4 regions of the Nocardia sp. CA-290969 genome follow, and region 1 is predicted to be linked to each of the others. Evidence: riboswitches for the same ligand, from Rfam matches in the RefSeq annotation. Region 1 holds a riboswitch; each other region holds the start of a gene.
The links. Region 1 has a riboswitch for cobalamin ahead of ACQEVO_RS28565 (CbtB domain-containing protein). Riboswitches for the same ligand answer to the same signal wherever they lie in the genome.
Positions count from the first base shown of each region.

Region 1 (4,244 bases):
GCGGGCAGCGAACCGGCGGTACCCACGATCCGGGTATGCACCGTCAGGCCGGCGCGGCGGGGTTTGCGGAGGAGTTCGTCGAGTTCGGCCATGGTCGGATCGGGTTCGCGCGCCGGTGGCGCCGGGGCCGGGGCGGGTGCCGTGTTCCGGGGTGCGGAATCGCGGGGCCGGCCGGCCGCCGAAGACCTGTCGCGCCGCCCGAAACCCGCGCGCCGGGCGGGTTTCTCACGTTCGTCACCGGCGGGTGCGCCGGTATCGCGCGGCTGTTGCTCCTCGGCGGGTGGGGTGGTGCGGGCCGGTTCCACCGATTGGATCGCGTGCCGCAGAGCCTGTACATCCTCGAGGGCGTTGCGGCTCGTGGTCTTGATCTCGGCGACCGTTCCCGCGGCCTTCGCCGATTTGTTCTCGACCTGCTGTAGTGCCATCCCCGACTGCACATTGATCAGCGAAAGATTGTGTGCCACCACGTCGTGCAGTTCCCGGGCGATCAGCAGGCGTTCGGTACTCACCTCCAGCTCCCGTAGCCGCTGCGCGGCGGTATCCGCCGCGGCGTCCCGTTCCCGGCGAGCGTGTACGAGCGCACGCTGCTGCCGCGCCATCACCACCAGAGCGGCGGCCAATGCCAGCCAGCTCAGCAGCCCGACCATCTGCCAGCTCGTCATCGCGGACTCCACCTGCACCACCCTATTCGCACTTGGGCCGAACCCGGCGCTGCACACCCGGATTTGCTTTGCGGCAGAGGTATTGCCGCGGCGAATACTTCGCTCGGTGAAGAAACTCCTCGTCGTCGGCGCGACGATCGCCGCATCGGCGGCGGCACGCGTCCCGGCGCGGGTATGGTCCAGTGATGGTCGACCAGCAAGTGCGTTCACCGGACCTGTCAGCGCGGCCGTACGAGCTGACAGTGGAGCGAGTGATGAAAGCCTCGCCCGAACTGCTGTACCTCGCGTGGACCCAGGGATTCGATATCTGGTTCGCGGAGCCCGCAACCGTACGGATGCGCCCGGAGGTGAACGAGCCGTTCTACTTCGAAACCCGGCACGAGGGGAGCATGCACCCGCACTACGGGCGATTCCTGCGGCTCGAACCCGGCCGGCTCGTCGAAATGACCTGGGTGACGGGAGCGGCGGGCACCGCGGGCGCGGAAACCGTGGTCCGGGTGGAACTCGTGAAACAACCCCGCGGTATCCGGTTACGGCTGCGGCACAGCGGATTTGCCGACGAGGCCGCTCGTGACCGGTACCGCGCGACCTGGCCGAAGGCGCTGGCCCGCCTCGATGAGCGAACCTCTGCGGCCGGTTGAATGGTGCGAGTAGGTTCGACACCGGACCCGAACGAATCGTCTTCGAAAGGATTGTGATGCCCACACGTACCGCGCGCACCGCATGGACCGGTGGTCTGCAGGACGGCTCCGGCCAGGTCGAACTGGTCAGCTCGGGGGTCGGCAAGTACGAGGTGTCCTTCCCCAAACGGTCCGCCGACGAGGCCGGCGGCACCACCAGCCCGGAGGAACTGATCGCGGGCGCGCACGCGTCCTGCTATGCGATGGCGCTGTCGAACGAGATCGCCCAGGCCGGCGGCACCCCGGAGAGCCTCGATGTCTCGGCGGCTGTCACCCTCGGCCCCGACCCGGCCGGCGGGTTCCGCATCAGCCGTATCGCACTGACCGTCCGCGGCCGGGTATCGGGCCTGGACAACGCCGGTTTCACCACGGCGGCCGCCGCGGCCAAATCGGGTTGCCCGGTGAGCAAGGCACTGGCCGGAGTGGACGAGATCACCTTGGACGCGGCACTCGAGTCCTGACCGGTTCCCGGGCTCCCTCGTCTGCGGGGAGCCCGGGATCGCGGACTCCCGGATCACCCGGCTGCAGCAGCGGCTTCCGTTACCGGCGTGCTGCGGCGGGTGCTCCATTCGGTGAGTGCGCCGAAGGCGAGACCGATGCTCACCCACAGCGTGGTCGACACCGCCAGCGATGCCGTCCGGAATTCCCACAACAGGGTGGCCGGGAAATCCGCGCCGACCTCGTTCACCCCGGGCAGCAGAACATATCCGAGCGTGACGATCAGGGCGAAGGCGGCGACGGCCGCGACGAGCCGGACTGTTTCGAGCTGTGCCCGCAGCAGGTTCCAGACATAGCCGGCGGCCGCCAAGGCGATCAGTCCGAGGACGACAGCGGCCACCCACAGCAGCGTGCGTTCGTTGATCGTTTCCGGGTCACCGACGGCCGGGGGGTTGGCCGGGTATTTGAAGAACGGGACGAGCACCACCGCGAGCCATCCGCCGAGGCCGAGCCCCAGCACCAGTCGCGGTCCCGGTAGGGCGGTGTGGCGGCGGGCGTAGTGCGCCGCCGTCGCGACGAGGGCGCCGAAGGCCATCCCCGCCAAGGCGTTCGCCAGGAACTGACCGAACTTCTGCCACGGCCGGCTCACCACGGCCTCGTCCGGATCGTGACTGTGCCCGGCGTCTTCGCCGTGACTGTGCCCGCCGCCGTGCTCGTGCGTCGCCGCTGCCTCCTCGATGGCGATGGCCGCGTCCACCTTGGGTTCACCGACGAAATTCCCGACGACACCCGCCAGCAGACCGGCGATCAGGCCGGCGAGCAGACCACGGAGCAGCAGCGCACCGAAGGATCCGCTCAATGGCATGGCACGCCCAGCAGATGCCGTCCGTCGTGCATCAGCTCGTGCAGGAACATCCCGCTGCGGGATATCGCGCCCTGATCGAAACCGACCAGGTAGAGCGTGAGCAACGCCAGTAGAACGACACCGACTGTGATGAGCACGGTCGCCAGCGTTTCGCCGGCCCGGCTCGGGGTGTGCACGATGGCCATGATGGTCCTCCTCATCCGGAAGGTCGCGTCCGGTCGCGAGTTCTGCGCTTCGGTGCCGGTGTCTGGCTCTGCCCACTGCCGAGACAGTGCGCAATACAGTGGCGCGACCGCTCCGGGTTCCCACCGGATTACCGCATCACCTCCGCGTACTCCGGAACTGTGACACCGCCCGCGGTGGTCGTCAATATGCCCCGGAAAAAGCGCAGGTCACGCCACCGCACAGTAAAGGTGGCGTGACCCGCATCGAAAGGATCGTCAGGCGTTCTTGCCGGCCACGTCCAGCACGACCTCGAACTCCAGCAGCGAGGCGCCCGTGGCCACCGGCTTGTTCTGCTGCCCGGCATGCGCCTCCTTGGCCGGCCCGTCCCGCCACGCCGCGAAGGACTCCTCGGAATCCCACTGGGTGACGACGAAGTACCGGTTCTCCCCGGCAGTCGGCCGCAGCAACTGGAAGCCGAGGAACCCGGGGGAGTTCTCGACGGCATGCGCGCGGTGGGCGAACCGCTTCTCCAATTCGGGACCCGCGCCCTCGGGAATCTCGATCGCATTGATTTTCACAACAGCCATAGGACGAGCTTAGTGAAACGTGTGCCGAATACACTCGACCCGATGTTGCACGACGAAGGCGGGTCCGGGGTCCCGATACTGCTGCTGCACGGTCTGATGGGCAGCGCCCGGACCTGGGCCGATCAGATCGCGTGGTTACGCGGCTACGGCCATGTGTACACCTTCGACGCGGCCGGGCACGGCCGTCCGGCCCCGGCCGAACTCACCACCGACGCATTCGTCGCCGATCTTGCCGCCGCCACCGCGACGATCCCCGAGCCGATGGTCGTCATCGGACATTCGATGGGTGGCCTGCACGGGTGGGTTTTCGCCGCCGGGTACCCGAAGCGGGTACGGGCGCTGGTGGTCGAGGATATGGCGGCCGACTTCACCGGCCGCACCGCCGCACACTGGGCGGCCATGATCGAAGCCTGGCCGCAGCCCTTCGCCGACGAGGCCGCGATGCTGGAGTTCTTCGGTCCGGTCGCCGGTCGCTACTTCCTGCATTCGTTCGAGCGGAGCCGTGACGGCTATCGCCTGCACGGGGAGGTGGCCACGTTTCGCGATATCTCCGAGGAATGGGGTACGCGCGCGTTCTGGTCGCAATGGCAGCAGGTGCGCGTCCCCAGCCTTTTGATCGAGGGCGAACACACCATCACCCCACCCGGGCAGATGCGCCGCATGGCCGAGCTGCATCCGGCCGCCGAACATATCGTGATCCCCGAGGCGGGCCATCTGGTCCACGACGACCAGCCCGCCCGCTACCGCACCGCAGTCGAACGGTTCCTCGGCCGGGTACTCACCGCCGAAGCAACCCCGAACCGCTGATCGTCGGCATTCGCCTGCGACAGCCTGCCCCAGGTGTGCT
Region 1 is NZ_JBNJNJ010000001.1:6,272,146-6,276,389, reverse strand. Features, by position in the region: gene ACQEVO_RS28585 (sensor histidine kinase) at 1-662, opposite strand, end outside; gene ACQEVO_RS28580 (SRPBCC family protein) at 848-1,303, shown strand; gene ACQEVO_RS28575 (OsmC family peroxiredoxin) at 1,360-1,803, shown strand; gene ACQEVO_RS28570 (CbtA family protein) at 1,857-2,645, opposite strand; gene ACQEVO_RS28565 (CbtB domain-containing protein) at 2,636-2,830, opposite strand; cobalamin riboswitch at 2,867-3,012, opposite strand; gene mhuD (mycobilin-forming heme oxygenase MhuD) at 3,086-3,397, opposite strand; gene ACQEVO_RS28555 (alpha/beta fold hydrolase) at 3,440-4,204, shown strand.

Region 2 (4,244 bases), 1.7 Mb from region 1:
GACGGCGCCGCCGGTTACGTCGAGGACGGCGTCGGCGGCGTCCTCGCCGAAGACCGCGACCATGTCGGGGCGGGCTTGCTCCCGGGTGATCCCGGTGAACTCGATGTCCCGGTTCAGCAGCTCAGCGATGGTTTCGACCTGCTGACGCGCACTGATCGGTGCGGGGCCGGTCAGTGCGTACCGGTGACCTCGGTGGGCGGGGTCGGTCAGCGCGACCCGGACCACCGACGCGATGTCGGCGGGATGGATCGTGGGGAGCCCGATGTCGGCGTAGGGCGCCTGGACCGGTTGATCCGCTCGGATACTCGATGCCCACATCAGGGCGTTGGAGGCGAACTGTGTCGGCCGCAGGATCGTCCAGTCCATTCCACTGGCCTCGAGGAGCTTCTCGACCGCCGCGTTGCCGGCAGCGGGGCCTAGGTGGGGATGGGTCTCCACGGTGATCGACGACACCAGCACCACGTGCTCGACACCGGCCCGGCGGGCGCGGTCGAGGATCTCGGCATCCGGTCCGAGTTGCGGCACGAGGAACATCGATCGCACCCCGTCCAGGGCGGCTGTCAGCGAGGAGGGGTCGGCCAGGTCGCCCACGACTGCCTCGACTCCGGCGGGGAAGGCAACTCCAGCGGTGTCACGGGTGACTACCTTGATCGGCCCCGCACCGAACGCGCGCAACTCCTTCAGCAACGAGCGACCGATATTGCCGGTGGCTCCCGTGACCAGAATCATGAACATGTCCTCTCGTGGGGTGATCAGCTGGCCGCCACGCTAGAACCTCAATATAGATACAGGTCAAGATCGAGAATGCCGGTCACAGTTCCCGGTTCGATGCCACTCGCCACCATGGACTTGACCTCAACATTGGTTGAGCTTGCAGGCTGTGGTCAGTACCGAAAAAGGGAGAAAGACATGACCATCCGGCCGAACTTGAACGACCCGACCGCCACTTCGACCGCACACGCCGTGGCCGTCGCCCTCGCAGCCGAATTGCAGAAGGCCGGCGAGACCGGTGACGCCGACCTCTACGACAACTCGTTCGCCGCGGACGTGTTGTGGGGCACGCCCTTCGGCGCCCTGGTCATCGGTTACGACCAGATCAATGCGATTCACCGGCAAATGATGCGCCTGGCGAAGCCCGTCGCGCCGGCCTCCCGTTTCGAGGTCGTCGCCGCGATCGGTCCTGCTCCGGGGGTGGTCGTCACCCAGATCCGCAGGCAGGCCCTCGAACCCGGCGCGTTCTCCGAAGTCGCGCTGTATGTGCTGGTGGAGCGGGAGGGAAACTGGTGGCTGTCCGCCGCGCAGAACACGCCGATCGACGAATCGAAATCGTTCCTGACGCGCACGAACTCGGATCCCGCCGCCTGATCCGAAGTCCTGGTGCCGAAAAAAGCCGAGGCCGGAACGGTGAAAACCGTTCCGGCCTCGGCCGGTGGTAGCGGGGACAGGATTTGAACCTGCGACCTCTGGGTTATGAGCCCAGCGAGCTACCGAGCTGCTCCACCCCGCGTTGCGTTGGTAACCGTAGCGCACGAACCTTCGCCGTACCAAAACGCGCCTCGAACTCCGGTCCGCGATACCCCGGAAACCGGATGCCCAGGCGCGCCTACGCACCGTGCACGATGCCCACCACCGAGTGAGGTGATGCACATTCGCGCCCGGAATGTCCGGTCCCGGAATCCGGGGTGCTACCGTGACCGCGCGCTGGTTACCGCCCGTCGGCGACGGGCGGTTCGCAAGAGGGAATCCGGTGGGAATCCGGAGCTGCCCCGCAGCGGTATGTGGAAACGACCGCGGTCATCAGCACTGGGCCCGCGCCTGGGAAGCGACCGCCAGTAGGTGATACGGGAATCCGTCTCGCGTCCATGAGCCCGAAGACCTGCCGGCGCGGCCCGGCCACAGGCCTGGTCGCCGGTCGACTTCGAGGGAATGGTTGACGAGATATGGGTATACGTCTGTCTGCGCGCGTCGGATCAGGGGTGGTGCGAGTAGATCCGGCCCGATGAGCGGGCTCGAGCGACGCCGCCTGCCCGTGCCGGTGCTGGTGGCGGGGCTGACCGCGGCGCTGGTGGTGGTTTCGGTGCTCGCGCTGGGTCTCGGGGCGGCACATGTTCCGTGGCGCGACACCGTGGGTTTTCTGTGGGCCGAACTCACCGGCGGGACGGTGTTCGCCGGCGATGTGGCGAACTATCGGATCGTCGTGGATTCCCGGCTGCCGCGGGTGCTGCTGGCGGCCCTGGTAGGTGCTGGGCTCGGCGGGGTCGGGCTGATCGTGCAGGCCATGGTCCGTAATGCCCTGGCCGATCCGTATGTACTGGGGATTTCGTCGGGGGCGTCGGTGGGCGCCACCGCCGTCGTCCTGTTCGGCGCGTTCGGTGCGCTCGGGACCTACGCCCTGTCGACGGCGGCTTTCACCGGAGCGCTCGCCGCCACCGCACTGGTGTATCTGATGGCGCGGTCGGCGGCCGGGCTGGTGCCGCTACGGCTGGTGCTCACCGGCACCGCCATCGGCTACGGGTTCTCCGCCGCGACAACTGTGCTGGTGTTCCTCGCCCCGCGCGGTGGCGATACCGCCCGGTCGGTCATGTTCTGGCTGCTGGGCAGCCTGGCGGGCGCGACCTGGCAGATGGTGCCTCTGATCGCCGCGGTCGCCGCGCTGGGGTCGGCGGTGATCATGCTCTGCGCCCGCCGGCTCAACGCCTTGTCGATGGGTGACGAGGTGAGCGCCGCCCTCGGAATGAACGCCGCCCGGTTCCGGCTGCTGCTGTTCGTGCTCTCCGCCGCGATGACGGGCTGTTTCGTCGCGGTGTGCGGGGCCATCGGGTTCGTCGGCCTGATCGTGCCCCATGTCGCCAGGCTCCTGGTGGGTGCCGACCACCGGCGGCTGGCCGTGCTGACCCCGGGGCTGGGCGCGGTTTTCCTGGTGACCGCGGATCTCCTGGCCCGCACGCTGATCCCACCGCAGGAGTTGCCATTGGGAGCGGTCACCGCCGCGGTGGGGGTACCGGTGTTCGTCCTGCTGATGCGGCGGCGCGGTGCGCTGGTGGAGCGCGGCTGATGCGGGTCGACTACACCGGCGTCACGGTCGAGATCGACGGCGCTCCAATCGTGCGGGCGGTGACCCTGGCCGCCGAACCCGGGCAGTTCATCGGCATCGTCGGTCCGAACGGCAGCGGTAAGTCGACCCTGCTGCGCTGTCTGTACCGCGCTCTGGCGCCCGTTTCCGGGCAGGTGCTGGTCGGCGGCACCGATATCGCGGCGATCGGTATGCGGGAGAACGCCCGCCAGGTCGCGGCGCTGACCCAGGATTCCTCGACACCGTTCGACTTCACCGCCGCCGAGGTAGTGGCGACCGGACGGCTCCCGCACGCCACTGTGCTGCGCGGCAGCCGGCGGCGCGACGAGGAGATCTGCGCCGCAGCAATGAAAACGGCGGATATCGCGCATCTCGCGGACCGCGGTTTCCTGTCGCTCTCCGGCGGGGAACGTCAGCGGGTCCTGATCGCGCGGGCCTTGGCGCAACAGCCGCGGGTGCTGGTGCTGGACGAACCGACCAATCATCTCGACGTGCACCACCAGTACAGCGTGCTGGCCGCTGCCCGCGGTCTCGGTATCACCGTGGTCGCGGCGCTGCACGATCTCAATCTGGCCGCGCAGCACTGTGATCGGCTCTTCGTCCTGCACGGCGGCCGGCTGGTGTGTTCGGGCGGTCCGCACGAGGTGATCACCACCGAGGTGATCGGACGCTGGTTCTCGATCGGCGGTCATATCGTCGCTCATCCCCGGCTGGGTGTCCCGCAGATCATCTTCGACGACAAGGACTACGCATGAAAACCCTTCGGCCGATGGTCGCGCTGGCGGTGTCCGCGGCGGTTCTCTCGACTGCATGCGGCGCCGAGGTGCAGGATTCGGCGCACGCGTCCACCGGTCGGCAGGTGACGGTCACCAACTGCGGTGCCTCGCTCACGGTCGACGGGGTGCCCGAACGGGTGGTCACCAACGACACCGGTATCACCGAGATGATGTTCGCCCTCGGGCTGGCCGATCGCCTTGTCGGCTACACCACCTATCCGGGAAAAGAGCGCGATATCGACAGCTCACCGTGGCGGGCCGATTTCGGCCGCACCACCGAACTCGGTGACGCCTTCACCAAGGAGGTCGTCCAGGCCGCGGCCCCCGACTTCGTGTTCGCCGGCTGGAATTACGGCTTCCGGGAGACCACCGGCCTCACTCCCGACTGGGTGCGT
Region 2 is NZ_JBNJNJ010000001.1:4,593,150-4,597,393, forward strand. Features, by position in the region: gene ACQEVO_RS20895 (SDR family oxidoreductase) at 1-729, opposite strand, end outside; gene ACQEVO_RS20900 (SgcJ/EcaC family oxidoreductase) at 829-1,365, shown strand; tRNA gene ACQEVO_RS20905 (tRNA-Met) at 1,431-1,507, opposite strand; cobalamin riboswitch at 1,686-1,898, shown strand; gene ACQEVO_RS20910 (FecCD family ABC transporter permease) at 2,000-3,055, shown strand; gene ACQEVO_RS20915 (ABC transporter ATP-binding protein) at 3,055-3,828, shown strand; gene ACQEVO_RS20920 (ABC transporter substrate-binding protein) at 3,825-4,244, shown strand, end outside.
Region 2: it holds a riboswitch for cobalamin, as region 1 does, so the genes downstream of both, ACQEVO_RS20910 (FecCD family ABC transporter permease) here and ACQEVO_RS28565 (CbtB domain-containing protein) in region 1, are expected to answer to the same signal.

Region 3 (4,244 bases), 4.6 Mb from region 1:
GCGCAGCATCAGCCGCGCGTCCGGCCGGACTCCGGCTCTCACCGCCCGGTCACCGGATCGCGACCACGACGCGGTCGTCGCCGTACTGCCAGACCGTCCCGGCCTCGGCGAACCCGGCTTCGCGGGCGAAGGCGAGATAGTCGTGCGCACTGGGCCGGTCGTACACCGTGTGCTCGAACCCACCGTCGCGCAGGCGCACCAGGCCGGCGAGTTCGGGCGCGCTTTCCACGGCCGCCCACCAGGCCTGCCAGTCCTCCGCCGCCGCGGTGCCGAGCCGGCGGGCCCGCCGGGCGGTCAGGGCCCGGCCCACCGCGTCCAGCCGCGGACCGTCCGGTCCCTCGTAGAGGTGATCGCCGTTGACGAACACCCCGCCGGACGCCAGGGCGCCGGCGCAGGCGCGGATGAGGTCGCGTAGCGGTTCCCGGTTCATCCAGTGCAGGGCGGTGGTGCTGACGAAGGCGTCCGGGGCACGTTCCAGCCCCAGCGCCGCAAACCAGCCGGGCTCACGCAGATCGGCGAATACCGTGCGGAAACGTGGCGAACCGTGCGCGGCGCCGGCGAGGGCCAGCAGGAGCGGATCGGCATCGACACCGACCACCGTGGCGCCGGGCGGCCGGGCCAGCAGCCGTTCGGACAGGGTGCCCGGGCCCACGCCCAGGTCGACGATCAGCGGGTCGGGCCGGCCGAGCAATTCGATCAGCACATCACCGATCACCTCGAACCGTGATTCGCGATCGGGCATATAGCGTTCCTGCTGGCGGTCCCAGCGTTCGAGCCAATAGCGGGCCAGCGCCGGATCGAGCGCCGTCATCGGATGCTCACCCCGTCGAAGCGCGCCCAATCGTGGGAGTTCGGCACGGCCGCCGGAAGCCCGGCGAACCGATCCCCGCCCGCACTGTTCCAGTTCGTGGTACCGAAGAAGATGAACCCGCCCCGGTCGTGCAGTATCTCGTGCATCGTGCGGTAGATCGCGGTGCGGCCCTGCGCGCTGCGGGTGGCCTGGGCCTTGGCATAGAGACCGTCGAATTCGGGATCGGACCATTTCGTGCGGTTCTGCGGTGCCCCGCTCAGCAGCCGCGAAGCGAAGTGGTTGGGTATCGGCAACGGTCCCGACTGCCCCATCGTCAGCTGGCCGGTGTCCAGCGCATCGGTGTAGTAGCTGTCCTTGGAACCCAGCACCACGTTCACGCGTACCCCGCACGCCGCGGCCTGATCGGCGAAAAGGCGGGCCGCTTCGACGAATCCGTAGGCCACCGGCGCGGTGAACAAGTCGAAGGACAGATCGCGTACGCCCGCCCGGCGCAGCAGCCGGGCGGCCTCGTCGGGGTCGTAGTCGTGCTGCGGGAGGTCGGCGTAGTACTGGTAGCCCTTGCCGAACACATCATCGGCGATCTCGCCCTGCCCTTCGAGGGCGACCTTCAGCAGTTCGGCCCGATCGACCATCCGCATCACCGCGCGCCGGACATCCGGCTTGTCGAACGGTGGGCGGTCGGTTTTCATGGCGAAGAAGTAGATACCGCTGTTCGGCGTGGCGACCAGCCTGATTCCCGGCCTGTCCCGGAGGGTGCGCGCCGCGGACGGGGTGAGGTTGTCGGCATAGTCGATCTCCCCGCTCTGGACCGCGTTCACCCGCGCGTCGGCCTCCGCACTGAGTATCCGTAGCTCACCGATAGCGGGAGCACCGTCCCAGTAGTGCTCGTTGCGGGTGGCGGTGAACTGCCGGCCGGGATCGAAGGATTCGAAGACGAACGGCCCGGTGCCCACCGGGCGGCCGAAATCGGCGGCACCGTCCTGCACGATCTTGGTGCCGTAGACCGACAGCGCGATCAGGAACTCGAAGGACGGTTCCTTCAAGGCGATCTCGACCGTCCGATCGTCGACCGCCCGGCATCCGGAGAGGTCCACCCGGTCCAGTGACGAAGCCGCGATGAACGGCCGCCGGCGCGCCGGCCCCAGCACCCTGGACAGGGTATAGAGCACATCCCGGCTGGTGAATTTCTTACCGTCGTGCCATACGGCGTCGCGCAGCGCGATCCGCCACCGGGTGCCGTCGGCATTCGGTTCGCCGGATTCCGCCAGCCGCGGAATCGGCGCCATCGCCGAATCGACCTCGAACAACCCGTCGTAGATCGCCTTCATCCGGGCCTCGTCGATGAACAGGGTGTTCGCGCCGGGGTCTATCCCCTCCCCCGCACCCGAACCCTGGAAGGCGGCGGTGAAAGTATCCGAGCCCGCGGCCGATCCGCCGCTACCGCACCCGACGGCCAGCGCACCCGCGGCGACGGCACTGCCGAGGAGAAACGAGCGGCGATTCAACTCCGGCGGTGCACCACGCATATCCGACTCCCGTCGCGTCAGGCAGTTCACGCGACACAGACATGCGAAACCGGCCCGCGCGGCGGCGGCCGGTTCGGCGCATCGATCAATACCCACGTGATCATGACCGTTCAGTCCTTCATCCGCAGGTATCTGGCTTCGGCTCGCGGACGAACCTCACAGTTGCGGGACAGCCCCGGACTTGCACCGGTCTTCCCTGCGGACCTTGCCGACATTACCGAAGCGGCGGCCGCGCAACCACATCGGCGCCCGAAGTGGCGCGCACCATACTGCCGCCCGATCGTGCGGCGCGCGGGAACCGGACCGGGGACGTAACGCCACCGCGAGTGAGCCCGTCCGGCGGCTACCGCCCGGCATGTGATCCAGGACGCGATCGGCCGACGTTTGCCCACCGGTGCCACGGGTAGTCCAGCTAAGGAATGCTCTCGTCGTGAGCCGGCCCTCGGGGTGGTGCGGGGAGGGGGCGGCACAACGGGCAACAGGTGGCTAGGAGAGTCGGGTGTCGGTAGTTCTCGTGCTTCAGGCACGCGGTCTCGGTGAGCTGCTCACCGCTGTTCCGGCGTTGCGTGCCCTGCGACGGGCCCGGCGCAGCGATCATCTCGTCCTCGCCACCCCGCACCGGCTGCGTCCGATCGTCGAGTTGATCGCGTTGGTGGACGAGATGGTGCCGATCGCCGATCCGCAGGGGTTGCGCTGGGACGGACCGGCGCCGAAGCTCGCGATCAATCTGCACGGGGCCGAGACCACACCGATCGTGGAACTCACCAAAACCGGTGCCGAGCGGATCCTCACCTACCGCAATCCGGCGTTCCCGGAGATCCCCGGCCCGGAGTGGCACGAGCAGCGGCATCCGATCGACCGCTGGTGCCATCTGCTGGAATTCGACGGTATCGGTGCCGACCGCCGCAACCTGGGCCTCGTCCCCCCGGTGGCGACCACCAGCCACCGCGACTGCGTGGTCGTGCACGTCGGTGCGGGCGCCGCCGCGCGGCGCTGGCCGGCCGACCGGTTCGCGGCCGTGATCCGGCATCTGCTGGTGCTGGGGTACGAGGTGGTGCTCACCGGCGACGAATGCGACCGCGAACGCGCCCACGGTATCGCGGCCCGCGCGGGCCTGGCGGGGCACCGGGTGCTGGCCGGGAAGCAGAATCTGATCGAACTGGCCGCGACCGTGGCCGAGGCCTCGGTGGTGCTGTGCGGCGATACCGGTGTCGCCCATCTGGCGACCGCGTTCGGTACCCGCACGGTGCAACTGTTCGGCCCCACCTCCCCCGCCGAGAGCGGACCTCCCGGACACCTGCTCGCCCGGCACGAGGTGTTGTGGGCGGGCCGCACGGGCGACCGTGAGGGCTCGTCCCCCGACCCCGGTCTCCTGCAGATCGGCGTCACCGAGGTGGTCGCGGCCCTCGACCGGCAGCTCGGGAAGCGGCGCGCCGAGGCCGGGGTCGCCGGCGCCGCGTACCGCCGCGTGGGCTGACCGCTGCGGACTCAGACCCGGCCGCGGGCTTCATTGAGTGCGGCGGCGTAGGCGGCCAGGGCGCTCGGCCAGAACTGTTCGAGGTAGTCGCGGGCGTCGCCCAGGCCGCGCGGGTCCAGCGAATAGAGCCGGCGGTTGCCGACGGGACGCACCATCACCAGGCGCGCTTCGCGCAGTACGCGCAGATGCTGCGAGACGGCCGAACTGCTGATCCCCACCTGTTTCGCCAACTCACCCACCGAGCGCGGCCCCGAGGGCAACGCTTCGAATATCGCCCGCCGGGTGGGGTCGGCCAGGGCGATCAGCGGCGCAACTCTGTTAGCGACCACTCATAAAGTGTCTCCATTGCGCACACTCGCGGTCAATCACGGCCGAATGTCACATTTGTGCAGCTCGACGCGGGATATTTCCGCTTCCGTTACCGTTCGGT
Region 3 is NZ_JBNJNJ010000001.1:1,682,414-1,686,657, reverse strand. Features, by position in the region: gene ACQEVO_RS07940 (ABC transporter permease) at 1-42, opposite strand, end outside; gene ACQEVO_RS07935 (class I SAM-dependent methyltransferase) at 50-811, opposite strand; gene ACQEVO_RS07930 (ABC transporter substrate-binding protein) at 808-2,337, opposite strand; cobalamin riboswitch at 2,444-2,583, opposite strand; gene ACQEVO_RS07925 (glycosyltransferase family 9 protein) at 2,837-3,814, shown strand; gene ACQEVO_RS07920 (ArsR/SmtB family transcription factor) at 3,826-4,143, opposite strand.
Region 3: it holds a riboswitch for cobalamin, as region 1 does, so the genes downstream of both, ACQEVO_RS07930 (ABC transporter substrate-binding protein) here and ACQEVO_RS28565 (CbtB domain-containing protein) in region 1, are expected to answer to the same signal.

Region 4 (4,244 bases), 2.8 Mb from region 1:
CGGTGGGATCCGCCCCGGTGGACAGGGGCCGAGGCCAACCGAATGAGCCGACCTAGGGTGGGGCGCCAACGATCATCGCCGCTTTTCGGGACTACATTCGATTGAACGCACCCTCCAGAGCGGTGAGAGCCTTCTCCCACGCCCCCGGCGAGAGATTCCCGTCCTCCTCCCATTGCCGACTTGCGGTGGTCACGGCTTCCAGTCCAGCCGCCGCACCGAGGCAACCGATAAACCAAAGCGTCTGCGAAAGCTCGTTTTCCGACACACCCCCGCCCAGGATCCTTTCCCGTACCTTCACCAGGTCAAGGATGCACCGCACGGCACTGCGACTCTCGGCGGCCGTGATCTCGGCAGCGATCGTCGGAATGGGCACGAACTTATCGATTTCCTCGTCCTCGAAAAGGTATGCGAGCATCTCATGCTCGAACTTTTCGATAGTCAGGTCGCTGTTTCCATCGTAGAAGTTCCTGTCGTGATGATCGTATTCCACCCCAATTAGTCCATGCTCGGAGTTGTCGGCCATCCAGCGAGCAAGGGCGGATTCGCCGGAAAAAGCGAAAATAGATCCCTCCCGTCCCGGAAGATGGAATCCGCCACCGATTCCGTGGGCGCAGAACAAGACCGTAACATAAGTTCCCGCATCACTCACTATTTCCATCAGCACAACGCCCGCAGCCTCGAAGAACACCTCATTCCAATCATCCCCGAAGAAGAAGGAGAAATCCGCCTGATCCAGGTCGTATTTCTCCGATACGCGCGCCGACCACAGTTCGCGCGAGGCGCGAACTCGCTCGTCATGACTCACCGGGGGGTCGATAATAATGGATTCTATCTCGGCAAGGATCGCACCCCAGTGCTCATCGATAACAGCCCGAAGCGATTTCCAGCGCTCGTCGGACCAGGCTGCGATGGGGGCAGTCGAAACCTGCTCGAATTCGAGGACGATGCCCGAATCCAGAAGTGCCGGGGCAGATTCGAGGCCGAAGATCCTGTGCAGCATACGAACGAATTGCACAGCTGTAGCGATCCGGTTGGGCGCGTGCTTCCTGGCTACTGCATCCGGTATTGTTGCCAGATCCAGGTAGCGATCCGGGAAAGACCGTTGAAACTTGCTCTCCAAAGATTCATGGACCGGGACCAACTCGCTGAGTTCCGATGCAGAAAGACCGTCGATTACCTCCCCTGCGGAGCGTGGAATCAAGTCGTAGTGGCCGCTGCTGTTCAGGAAAGCCACGAGATGAGTAATGTCGGTGAAGCTGCACAGCTTTCCGTCACGTCTGAGAAACATCGATCGGCTTTTTCCGCTGTCTCGCCAAGACAGAAGAACGATAATGCGATTCTTCGTGGCAAGCTCGAGCATGAAGAGGGAGGCGTTGGCGGTCATGGGCGCAAGGCTAATGCGATTCAGAGATCATCGCGAAACGGACTTCCCTCCCCTGGTTGGTTCACATTGTCGCCGCTGCCGGGTGCGGACGACCGAAGTGCACGCCGACGCTGCCCTACACAACCTTCTCACCCGTGAGCCAGACGGTAACCTCTGTCCTGTACCGATCCAGATGCACCACGGTGAGGTCACCCCGCCTGACCTGACAGTGGGATTCGCTGCACCCGTCACCACTGACAGACCCGCCTCGTCTCGTGACGGGGCGAAACCCCGACCCCGGCATCCGTGGAACGACCCAAACCACAGCGGGCACGGCAACTCGACGTCGACCACGGTCTGCGTCCAGGTAACCATCAGCGGAGTCGGTGGAGTTGCGTGCTGCTCGCCGCAGGATTCGAGAGTTGGAAACCGAGTTGGCGGTCATCCGCCACGCTGCGAAGTTCCTCGGGGAGGACACTTCCGGCCCAAAAGACGGTTCTACCCGGTGATCGACAGCCGAGGCGGGCGCGGCGCAGTGGGGTCGACGGGTCTCGTCGACGCGGCGCATGTGAAGATGACTCAGGCCACGCTGGCCCGCGGTGCCCGGATCGACGGCTCGTAGCCGAACTGACCGGCGGGTGTAGGAAGGGCCCACCCGTTCGCAAAGACCTCGATTCCGGATCCTTTCTGAGGTCGGCTATATTTGTGAGTGCAGCTGGTTCGCTGGAGGCGGAGTCGAGGAGCCCCTGATCCGTCCGATGGTGTCGAAGCTCGGTGGTGTTCGCATCGTCGAGTGAGAGGGAACCCGGTGGGAATCCGGGACTGTCCCGCAGCGGTGAGTGGGAACGGCAGCCGTCATCCGCACTGGGCGCCTGCCTGGGAAGCGACGGTCGGTAGGACCAGCTCCGGGCCTCGAGCGCCGGGGCCGACCTGTTCGAGGTCGATGCCCATGAGTCCGAAGACCTGCCCGTTGTACCGGATACGCCGTATCCGGTGGTCGTCGCCTCGTGGATCGGGCGTACGCTGAGTGGACTCGGGCACGGGAACGATGCTTCATGGGCTCCATCAGCGTGCGCTCTGTATGGGTGGCGGTCGTTGCTGCCGACCATGGAGTTCATTGATGTCGAACCCGCACACTATTTTTTCCGCAACCGTGCTGGGGCTACCGCGTATCGGCCCCAACCGGGAGCTCAAACGCGCTACCGAGTCCTACTGGGCCGGGCGCCTCGATGCCAAGGGCTTGCACGCTGTCGCGGCGGGCCTGCGCACCACGCAACTGACCGCGGCGCGTGACGCCGGGCTGGATTCGGTGCCGGTGGGCACGTTCTCCTACTACGACCAGATGCTCGACACCGCCGTGCTGCTCGGGGCGCTGCCCGAGCGGGTGTCGGGGATCGCCGACGAACTGGATCGCTACTTCGCGGCCGCTCGTGGCAACGCCGAGGTGACGCCGCTGGAGATGACCAAGTGGTTCGATACCAACTACCACTACCTGGTGCCCGAACTCGCCGCGGACACCGTGTTCTCCCTGCATCCGGAGAAGCCGCTGGCCGAGCTGCGCGAAGCGCTGGCGCAGGGCGTGCCGGCCCGCCCGGTCGTTATCGGCCCGATCACCTTCCTGAAGCTGGCCAAGTCGGTGGACGGCAGCGACCTGCTAGAGCGGCTGCCCGACCTGCTTCCCCTCTACGAGCAGCTGCTCGGCCTGCTCGCCGAGGCCGGTGCGCAATGGGTGCAGATCGATGAGCCGTCGCTGGTGACCGATCTGACCGAGGCCGAGCTGGCGGCCGTGCGTTCCACCTACCGGCAGCTGTCGCAGGTGCCGGCGCGCCCGGCCATTCTGGTGGCCGCTTACTTCGGCCGGTTGGGGGTGGCGCTGCCGGTGCTTGCGGAGACCGGCATCGAGGGTATCGCCGTTGACCTCGTGGCCGGTGGCGATTCGGACGTGGCGGTGGCGCAGTCGATCACGGACAAGCTGATCGTGGCGGGTGTCGTCGACGGTCACAACATCTGGCGGGTCGACCCCGATCACGCGCTGTCACAGCTGACCGGGCTGCGCGACGCCGGGGTGCCGGTGGCCGTGTCGAGCTCGTGCTCGCTGCTGCACGTGCCCTACAGCCTCGCGCCCGAGACCGAGCTGGACGAACGGCTACGAAACTGGCTGGCGTTCGGCGAGGAGAAGATCGCCGAAATCCGGGTGCTGGCCACCGCACTCGCCGCGGGCGAGGAGGCGGTCGCGGAGGCTCTCGAGATCGCTCGCACGGCCGTGGCCGCTCGCTTGGCCGATCCGCGGCTGCGGGTCGAGTCGGTGCGTGCGCGCCTGGCCGGACTGGACGCTGACGCTGTGCGCCGTACCCCGGCCGACGAACGTCGCGTGCTGCAGCAGCAGCGGCTGAACCTGCCGCTGCTGCCGACCACCACCATCGGCTCCTACCCGCAGACGAGCCGCATCCGCGTGGCCCGCGCCCAGCTGCGCCGAGGCGAGATCGACCAGGCCGAATACGATACGCGGATGCGTGCCGAGATCGCCGAGGTCATCGCGCTGCAGGAGGAGATCGGTCTCGACGTGCTGGTGCACGGTGAGCCGGAGCGCAACGATATGGTGCAGTACTTCGCCGAGCAGCTCGACGGCTTCGCTGCGACGATCAACGGCTGGGTACAGTCCTACGGCACTCGGTGTGTGCGGCCGCCGATCGTCTACGGCGATGTGGTCCGTCCGCGGGTCATGACCGTCGAATGGATCACCTACGCGCAGTCGCTGACCAGCAGGCCGGTCAAGGGCATGCTGACCGGTCCGGTCACCATCCTGGCGTGGTCGTTCATTCGTGACGACCAGCCGCCCGCTGACACCGCCCGCCAGATCGCGTTGGCGATCCGGGACGAG
Region 4 is NZ_JBNJNJ010000001.1:3,507,303-3,511,546, reverse strand. Features, by position in the region: gene ACQEVO_RS15845 (hypothetical protein) at 92-1,384, opposite strand; cobalamin riboswitch at 2,128-2,348, shown strand; gene metE (5-methyltetrahydropteroyltriglutamate--homocysteine S-methyltransferase) at 2,484-4,244, shown strand, end outside.
Region 4: it holds a riboswitch for cobalamin, as region 1 does, so the genes downstream of both, metE (5-methyltetrahydropteroyltriglutamate--homocysteine S-methyltransferase) here and ACQEVO_RS28565 (CbtB domain-containing protein) in region 1, are expected to answer to the same signal.